Regions from separate parts of the Streptomyces sp. NPDC096105 genome, predicted to be linked through region 2. Evidence: riboswitches for the same ligand, from Rfam matches in the RefSeq annotation. Region 2 holds a riboswitch; the other holds the start of a gene.

Region 1 (4,225 bases), on a different contig from region 2:
TTCGGACCGACCAGGCCGATGACCTCGCCGGGGCGGGCCGTCAGGGAGACCTCCTCGACCAGCCGGTGCGCGCCGGCGGTGAGGGTGACCGTGTCGATGACGAGTTCGGTGCCGGTCATACCGCTCCCCGGTCGGTGCTCCGGCGGGCAGTGCGGCGCATCAGCCACAGGAAGAAGGGGCCGCCGCACAGGGCGGTCAGCACGCCGACGGGGATCTCCATGGGCGCCACGACGACGCGGGCGGCGATGTCCGCCCAGACGAGGAAGACCGCGCCGCCGAGGGCCGCCGTCGGCAGGACGCGCCGGTGGTCGCCGCCGACGGCGATGCGGACGATGTGCGGCACCATCAGGCCGACGAATCCGATCGGGCCGCACGCCGCCACCAGGATGCCGGTGACGAGGGAGAGCACGACGAACATGCGGGCGCGGAAGCGGGCCACGTCCAGGCCCATCGTGGTCGCGGCCTCCTCACCGGCGAGCAGGAGGTTGAGGTTGCGGGCCTGCACCATGAGGACGGCGACCCCCAGGAGCAGGGCCGCGCCGGGCAGCCGGACCGTGTCCCAGGTGACCCCGCCGAGGCCGCCCAGGGTCCAGGCGAGGACCGCGCGGGCCTCGTTGCCCCGGTCGGTGGCGAGCAGCAGCAGGTCCAGCACGGCGGTGAGCATCGCGGCGACGGCCACACCGGACAGCACCAGCCGTGCCGACGTGATGCGGCCGCCGGTGCGGGCGGTGGCGTAGACGAGCACCAGGGCGCCCAGCGCGCCCGCGAACGCGGCGACCGACAGCGACGCCGGCCCGAACAGGGTCACCCCGAACACGATCACCGACACGGCGCCCAGGGACGCCCCCGAGGAGACGCCGAGCAGGTAGGGCTCGGCGAGCGGGTTGCGGATCAGGGCCTGCAGGGCGGTGCCCACAACCGCGAGGCCCGCCCCGGCCACGGCCCCGAGGAGCACGCGCGGCGCGCGCACGTCCAGCACGATGGTCTCCCGCGCCCGCGACCAGTCCGGTTCCGTCCAGCCGGCGCCCAGCGCGTGCGTCACGATGCCCCACACCTGGCCGGGCGGCACCCGCACCGACCCGATGGCCAGACCGGCGGTGGCGGAGACCGCCAGGGTGACGGCCAGGACGACGAGGGTGACGGTGAGACCGGCCAGGCCGGCCCGCCCGTCGTCCTCGTGCCGTCGCCGTGCGGCCCGCTCGGTGCCGGTCCCCACGGCCGGGGCCGTCACGCGAAGCTCTCGGGGTGGAGGCCGCGGGCCAGGTCCTCCACCGCGTAGGCGGAGCGGACGCCCACCAGGGTGGCGGTCAGCGGCAGGACGACGAACCGCTTGTTCCTGATGGCGGGCACGTCCTCGAGAGCGGGCTGGGAGAGCAGGAACTTCTTCTTCCGTCCCACGCTGCCGGCGCCGGCGTAGTCGTAGATCGCGATGACCTCGGGCCTGCGGTCGACGACCTGTTCCCAGGAGACGTCGCCGAAGACGTCGTCGAGGTCGGCGAAGACGTTCTCGCCGCCGGCCAGCCGGATCAGTTCGGTGCCCAGGCTCTTGCCGCCCGCGGTGAAGGCGGTCCGGTCGCCGCTGTCGTAGACGAAGACGGGCACCTTCGGCGCGTCCGCGACCTTGCCGGCGGCCTTCTCGACACGGTCCGCGAGGCCGGCGACCAGCGTGTCGGCCCGCTCCGGGACGCCGAAGATCCGGCCGACGGTGCGGATCTCGTCGTAGGTGTCCCGCATCGTGACCCGTTTCCTGCCGCAGTACTCGCGGTTGAGGTGGGTGTCGATGCCGGCGTCGGCGAACGCCGTGCGGGAACGGCCCTCGTTCTCGGCGAAGGCGCTGCCGTAACCGCCGTAGACGAGGTCCGGGTCGGCCTCCAGGACCGTCTCGAACGACGGTTCCTTCCTGGCCAGTTCGGGGATCGACGCGTAGTCCTTCCTCAGCTCGGGCAGGACCGGGGAGTCGGGGAAGGCGGTGCCGACCATGTGGTCCTTCAGACCGAGGGCGAGCATCAGTTCCGCCGGGTGCTGGTGGATGGTGACGACGCGCGCGGGCGGCTTCTCGTACGTGGTCCGCACGCCGCAGTTGTCGACGGTGACGGGGAAGCCTGCGGCCGGTGCGGCCGGCGCCTTCGCGTCCTGGGCGGTGTCCCGCGACGATCCGCAGCCGGCGGTCAGCAGGGCGGCCGCGAGGGCGAGGGCGGCGGCGGCCGCCCGCACGGCGAGCCGCCCGCGGGCAGGGGTGGACAGGGCGGGACGGGACGTGCCGTCGTACACGTGAAGCCTCCTGGGGAGTCCGCGCTCCTCGGAACGGGCCCGCGACAGGCCAGTGTCCTGACTCCCGGATCGACGCTTCCCCCTGGCCTTCCCGCGCGGCGCGCAGTGGCACGTGGAAGGGGGTGCACTTCCCGGTCACAGTGGCGGGACCGTGCCGGACTCGCACCGGCTTCCTGTCTCCCGTCGCGGTGTTGATGACCCGTCGATCCTACGAGTCGGCCCCCGCGGGGCGAAAGGGCGGGGCGGGTGTCCGCACCCGCCCCGGAGCGGCGGCGCCTCGCACCGCCCGCCGGCGACCCGCGCCCGGCCGGGCGCGGAGCGCTCCCGGGGACGCCGGACGGAAGAGGTGGAGGGCGCGCGGTCCCGGGAGGCACGGTACCGGGCTCAGGCGCTGTCGTCCGGGCCCGCGCCCGGCCGGCCGGCGCGGTGCCGGGTGCCGGGGAGCATCTCCTGGACCTTCGCCTTCAGGCCCTGCCGCACCATCGAGCCGCGGTCGCTGTCGCCCTTGAGGATCGCGGCGGCCGCCGCCTCGATTTGGTCCAGGGACGCGTGCGGCGGGATCGGCGGCACCGCCGGGTCGGTGCGGAAGTCGATGACGAACGGCCGGTCCGCGGCGAGCGCCCGGTCCCACGCGGCCTCGACCTGCTTCGGCTTCTCCACCCGGACCCCGTCCAGGCCCATGCGCCGGGCGATGTCCGCGTACGGCAGGTCCGGGATGGCTTGCGACTCCTCGAACTGCGGCGCGCCGGACATGGCCCGCATCTCCCAGGTGACCTGGTTGAGGTCGCCGTTGTTCAGCACGGCGACGATCAGCCGGGGGTCGGACCACTCGCGGTAGTACTTCGCCGCCGTGACCATCTCCATCATGCCGTTCATCTGCATGGCCCCGTCCCCGACCAGGGCGATGGCCGGCCGGTCGGGGTGGGCGAACTTCGCGCCGATGCAGTACGGCACACCGGGGCCCATCGTCGCCAGCGTCCCGGACAGTGAGCCGCGCATCCGGCCGCGCAGCCGCAGGTGCCGGGCGTACCAGTTGGCGGCCGAGCCGGAGTCGGCGGCGAGGACCACGTCGTCGGGCAGCCTGCCGTCCAGGGCGTGCACCACGTACTCCGGGTTCACCGGGTCCGCGCTCACGGCGGCGCGCCGCTGCATCACCTCCCACCAACGGGTGACGTTCTTCTCGACCTGCTCCCGCCAGGTCCGGTCCTCCTTGCGGTGCAGGCGCGGCAGCAGCCGCCGCAGGGTCTCGCGGGCGTCGCCGACCAGGTTCACCTCGTTCGGGTAGCGCAGGCCGATCATGTGCGGGTCGATGTCGATCTGCACGGCCCGCGCCTGGTCCAGCTCCGGCAGGAACTGCGTGTACGGGAAGCTGGACCCGATCATCAGCAGCGTGTCGCAGTCCCGCATCAGCTCGTACGAGGGGCGGGTGCCCAGCAGCCCGATGGAGCCGGTGACGTACGGCAGGTCGTCGGGCAGGGCGTCCTTGCCGAGCAGCGCCTTCGCCACCCCGGCGCCCAGCACGTCCGCGAGCCGCTCGACCTCCTCGCGGGCGCCGCGCGCGCCCTGCCCGATCAGCACGGCGACCTTCTCGCCCGCGTTCAGCACGTCGGCGGCCCGCTGGAGGTCCTCGTCGGCGGGGACCGGCGCGTACCGGCCCAGGCCGAGGCTGGAGGGCACCATCTTGAAGGCGTGCGTGGGCGGGCTGTAGTCCATCTCCTGCACGTCGCCCGGCAGGATGACCGCGGTGACCGTGCGCCGGGCGTACGCGGTGCGGAAGGCGCGGTCGATCAGGTTCGGCAGCTGCTCGGGGACCGTCGCCGTCTCGCAGAAGTCGGACGCGACGTCCTTGAAGAGCGCGGCGAGGTCCACCTCCTGCTGGTAGGAGCCGCCCATGGCGCTGCGGTTCGTCTGCCCGACCAGCGCCACGACCGGGACGTGGTCCAGCTTGGCGTCG
Region 2 (4,225 bases):
TGTCCGGTCCGGTGCTCTTCGGCCATGGGGGGATCCTGCCAGGAGCCCGGGAACCCAGGCGGCCTGGGCTGTACGGCGGAGTGCCCACCCCTCTTGCGGTCACCACGATGCCCATTCCAGTTCATCTTCCGTTCACCCTGGTTACCTACATTCGACCAGCCAATGACCTCGAACGATTGCCTGGGTAAATGGAAAGCTTCTCGCTGATCCTCGCGATTGTGGTGGTAACCGCACTCGCGTTCGATTTCACGAACGGTTTCCACGACACCGCGAACGCGATGGCAACGACCATTTCGACCGGTGCGATGAGGCCCAAGGCGGCAGTGGCCATGTCCGCCGTCCTCAACCTTGTGGGTGCTTTTCTCTCGGTGGAGGTCGCCAACACGATCTCCAAGGGCCTCGTCGACGAGGCCGGCATCCGTCCCGAGGTCATCTTCGCCGCACTGGTCGGCGCGATCCTCTGGAATCTCCTCACCTGGCTGGTGGGTCTGCCGTCCAGCTCCTCCCACGCCCTCATGGGCGGTCTGATCGGCGCCACGGTCGCCTCCGCCGGCTTCGGCGCGGTGCACGGCGACGTGCTGGTCACCAAGGTCCTGATCCCCGCGATCGCCGCCCCGCTGGTGGCCGGCGTCGCCGCGATGCTCGCGACCCGGCTCACCTACCGCATGGGCCGCAACGCCGACGACAAGGCCTCCGCGAAGGGCTACCGCGCCGGCCAGATCGCCTCCGCCGGCCTCGTCTCCCTGGCCCACGGCACCAACGACGCCCAGAAGACGATGGGCATCATCACCCTCGCCCTGGTGGCCGGCGGCACCCTCGCCCCCGACTCCGACCCGCCCATGTGGGTCATCCTCTCGGCGGGCATCGCCATCGCCCTCGGCACCTACCTCGGCGGCTGGCGGATCATCCGCACCATGGGCAAGGGCCTGACCGACCTCCAGCCGCAGCAGGGCTTCGCCGCCCAGACCAGCGCCGCGACGGTCATCCTGGCCTCCTCGCACCTCGGCTTCTCCCTGTCCACGACGCACTCCGTCTCCGGCGCCGTCATGGGCGCCGGCCTGGGCCGCAAGGGCGGCGTGGTCCGCTGGTCCACGGCCACCCGGATGTTCGTCGCCTGGGGCCTGACCCTGCCGGCCGCCGCCCTGGTCGCGGCGCTCGCCGAGTGGGTCTGCGGCTTCGGCGACTGGGGCACCGCCGTGGTGGCCGTCTTCCTGGTCGCCTCCAGCGCGGCCATCTGGAAGATCTCCCGGCGCGAGATCGTCGACCACACCAACGTCAACGACCACGACGGCGCCGGTGAGGAGCCGTCCGGCGTGGTGACCCAGGCGATGGCCGCCGTGACCCCGCCCCCGGCCGGCACCGTGGCCGAGGACCTCACGGCCTCCATCCCGGCGCCGACGGCCGGCGACCCGGCGGGCCCGCCGGCCAAGACGTCCGTCTGACCGCGACCCGGCACGAAGGAAGAAGAGCACCATGAAGATCGACTGGGCGGCCCTCGGTTCCGTCTTCGGCGTCAGCCTCGTGGTCACCGTGGCCCTGGTGGCCCTGTTCACCCTCGGCATCTCCGGCATGTCCCGCCGCGAGCGGGCCGCCGCGGAGGGCCGGTCCACGGCTCTCGCGGTCACCGGCGCCTACGCCTGCTTCGCCGCGTGCGCGGCGGCGGTGGGCTACGGTATCCACCTGATCATGGCCTGACGGCAGGCCGCACGCGTGCGCGGGCGGGACGGGAGCGGCCGCTCCCGTCCCGCCCGCCGCCGTGTCCGCGCCCCCGCGGGCCGGTCACGCCGGTCACGCCGGTCACGCCGTTCACCCACGTGAGTCCCTCTGTGGGCCTCGGCACACTTCAGCCCCGCAGGTCAACGGCAAGTTGACGGCCCTTCCGGGAGCATGGTGGACTGCCTCCGCCAACACGGCGGCAGGAGAGGAAGCCGGTGCGAATCCGGCGCGGTCCCGCCACTGTCACCGGGGTGACCACCCCGGGAGCCAGGAACTTTCACCGCCGGTCTCGTCGAACCAGGGCGTGGACACCCTGAGTGAGGACATATCGCCATGCGCGGCTGCCTGCCGAGGTCGATCAGCGACACCCCACCCGCCTCCGGGGCCGTTCCCTCCGGATCCGTCACCGGCTGACCCCATGGGTGCCGATCGCGTGTTCGCGTACGGCGCCGCCGCCGGCCTCCTCGGCGACCTGCTGCTCGGCGATCCCCGCCGTGGACACCCGGTCGCCGCTTTCGGGCGGGCCGCGGCTGCCGTGGAGCGGGTGCTGTGGCAGGACGACCGGGGCCGCGGGGCCGTGCACACCGCCGTGTGCGTCGGCGGCGCCGTCGCGCTCGGCGGCCTGGCCGCCCGCGCCGTACGCCGTTCCCCCACCGCTTCCGTCACCCTGACCGGCGTCGCCACCTGGGCCGTCGTCGGCGGCACCTCGCTGGCCCGGGAGGCGCGTGCCGTCGGGCGGGCCCTGGAGTCCGGTGACGTCGAGGCCGCCCGGGAGCGGCTGCCGCACCTGTGCGGCCGGGACCCGCAGGCCCTGGACGCCGACGGGATCGCCCGCGCCGTGGTGGAGTCCGTGGCCGAGAACACCTCCGACGCCGTGGTGGGCGCCCTGGTGTGGGGCGCGGTCGCCGGAGTCCCGGGCCTGGTGGGCTTCCGGGCCGTCAACACCCTGGACGCGATGGTGGGGCACAAGTCGCCCCGTTACCGCCGCTACGGCTGGGCCTCCGCCCGCCTCGACGACGTCGCCGGCTGGCCGGGGGCGCGCCTGACGGCCGTGCTCGCCGCACTGAGCGGGCCGGACCCGCGCGGGGCGGTACGGGCCTGGCGTGCGGACGCGGCGCGGCACCCCAGCCCCAACGCCGGTCCCGTCGAGGCGTCCTTCGCGGGCGCGCTCGGCGTACGGCTCGGCGGAACCCTGTCCTACGGCGGCCGGGTCGAGCACCGGCCCGTCCTCAACAGCGGCGGGCGCCCCGTCGCCGTGGCCGACATCGAGCGGGCGGTACGCCTGTCGCGGCGGGTCGGCTGGCTCGCGCTCGCGGCCGGAGCGGCCGCGCGGCGCGTACTGAAGGGACGTGCGACGTGAGCGGTGGCGGACTGCTGGTCGCCGGGACGACCTCGGACGCCGGCAAGAGCGTGGTCACCGCCGGGATCTGCCGGTGGCTGGCGCGCCGGGGCGTGAAGGTCGCGCCGTTCAAGGCGCAGAACATGTCGCTGAACTCGTTCGTCACGCGCGAGGGCGCCGAGATCGGGCGGGCCCAGGCCATGCAGGCCCAGGCGTGCCGGGTGGAGCCGACGGCGCTGATGAACCCGGTGCTGCTGAAGCCGGGCGGCGAGCGGTCCAGCCAGGTGGTGCTGATGGGCCGCCCGGTCGGCGAGATGAGCGCACGCGGTTACCACGGCGGCCGTCAGGAGAGCCTCCTCGGCACGGTCCTGGACTGCCTGGACCGGCTGCGGAGCGAGTACGACGCGGTGATCTGCGAGGGCGCCGGAAGCCCCGCGGAGATCAACCTGCGCCGCACCGACATCGTCAACATGGGCCTCGCCCGCAACGCCGGTCTGCCGGTCCTCGTCGTCGGGGACATCGACCGGGGCGGCGTCTTCGCCTCCTTCTTCGGCACGGTCGCCCTGCTCTCCCCCGAGGACCAGGAGCTGGTCGCCGGGTTCCTGGTGAACAAGTTCCGCGGGGACGTCTCGCTGCTGGAGCCGGGCCTTCGGATGCTGCACGGCCTGACCGGGCGGCGCACCTATGGCGTGCTGCCGTTCCGGCACGGGCTCGGCATCGACGAGGAGGACGGCCTCAGGGTGTCGCTCAGGGGCGCGGTGCGGGAGTCCGCGGTGACCGCGCCGGTCGGCGAGGAGGTGCTGCGGGTCGCGGTGTGCGCGGTGCCGCTGATGTCCAACTTCACCGACGTGGACGCGCTCGCCGCCGAACCGGGCGTCGTGGTGCGGTTCGTGGACCGGCCGGACGAACTCGCCGACGCGGACCTCGTGGTCGTGCCGGGCACCCGCGGGACCGTGCGGGCGCTGCGCTGGCTGCGCGAGCGCGGGCTGGCGGACGCCCTGGTGCGGCGGGCCGCCGAGGGCCGGCCGCTGCTGGGCGTCTGCGGCGGCTTCCAGCTCCTCGGCGAGCGCATCGAGGACGACGTGGAGAGCCGTGCGGGCCGCGTGGACGGGCTCGGCGTGCTGCCCGTACGGGTGCGGTTCGCCCGCGAGAAGACCCTGGCCCGCCCGG

Evidence for each region. A riboswitch is a leader RNA that binds a small molecule or an ion and turns the genes downstream of it on or off. The one in region 2 is predicted to bind cobalamin.
Region 1: linked by a shared signal. The riboswitch ahead of ACIQ8B_RS26785 (ABC transporter substrate-binding protein) and the one ahead of ACIQ8B_RS23505 (cobalamin biosynthesis protein) in region 2 are both predicted to bind cobalamin.

Annotation. Positions count from the first base shown of each region.
Region 1 covers NZ_JBIWGC010000021.1:80,530-84,754, forward strand. The annotation lists gene ACIQ8B_RS26775 (ABC transporter ATP-binding protein) at 1-119, opposite strand, end outside; gene ACIQ8B_RS26780 (FecCD family ABC transporter permease) at 116-1,231, opposite strand; gene ACIQ8B_RS26785 (ABC transporter substrate-binding protein) at 1,228-2,271, opposite strand; cobalamin riboswitch at 2,301-2,489, opposite strand; gene ACIQ8B_RS26790 (thiamine pyrophosphate-requiring protein) at 2,656-4,225, opposite strand, start outside.
Region 2 covers NZ_JBIWGC010000016.1:53,393-57,617, forward strand. The annotation lists gene ACIQ8B_RS23490 (class II aldolase/adducin family protein) at 1-26, opposite strand, end outside; gene ACIQ8B_RS23495 (anion permease) at 189-1,442, shown strand; gene ACIQ8B_RS23500 (hypothetical protein) at 1,474-1,695, shown strand; cobalamin riboswitch at 1,875-2,013, shown strand; gene ACIQ8B_RS23505 (cobalamin biosynthesis protein) at 2,135-3,076, shown strand; gene ACIQ8B_RS23510 (cobyric acid synthase) at 3,073-4,225, shown strand, end outside.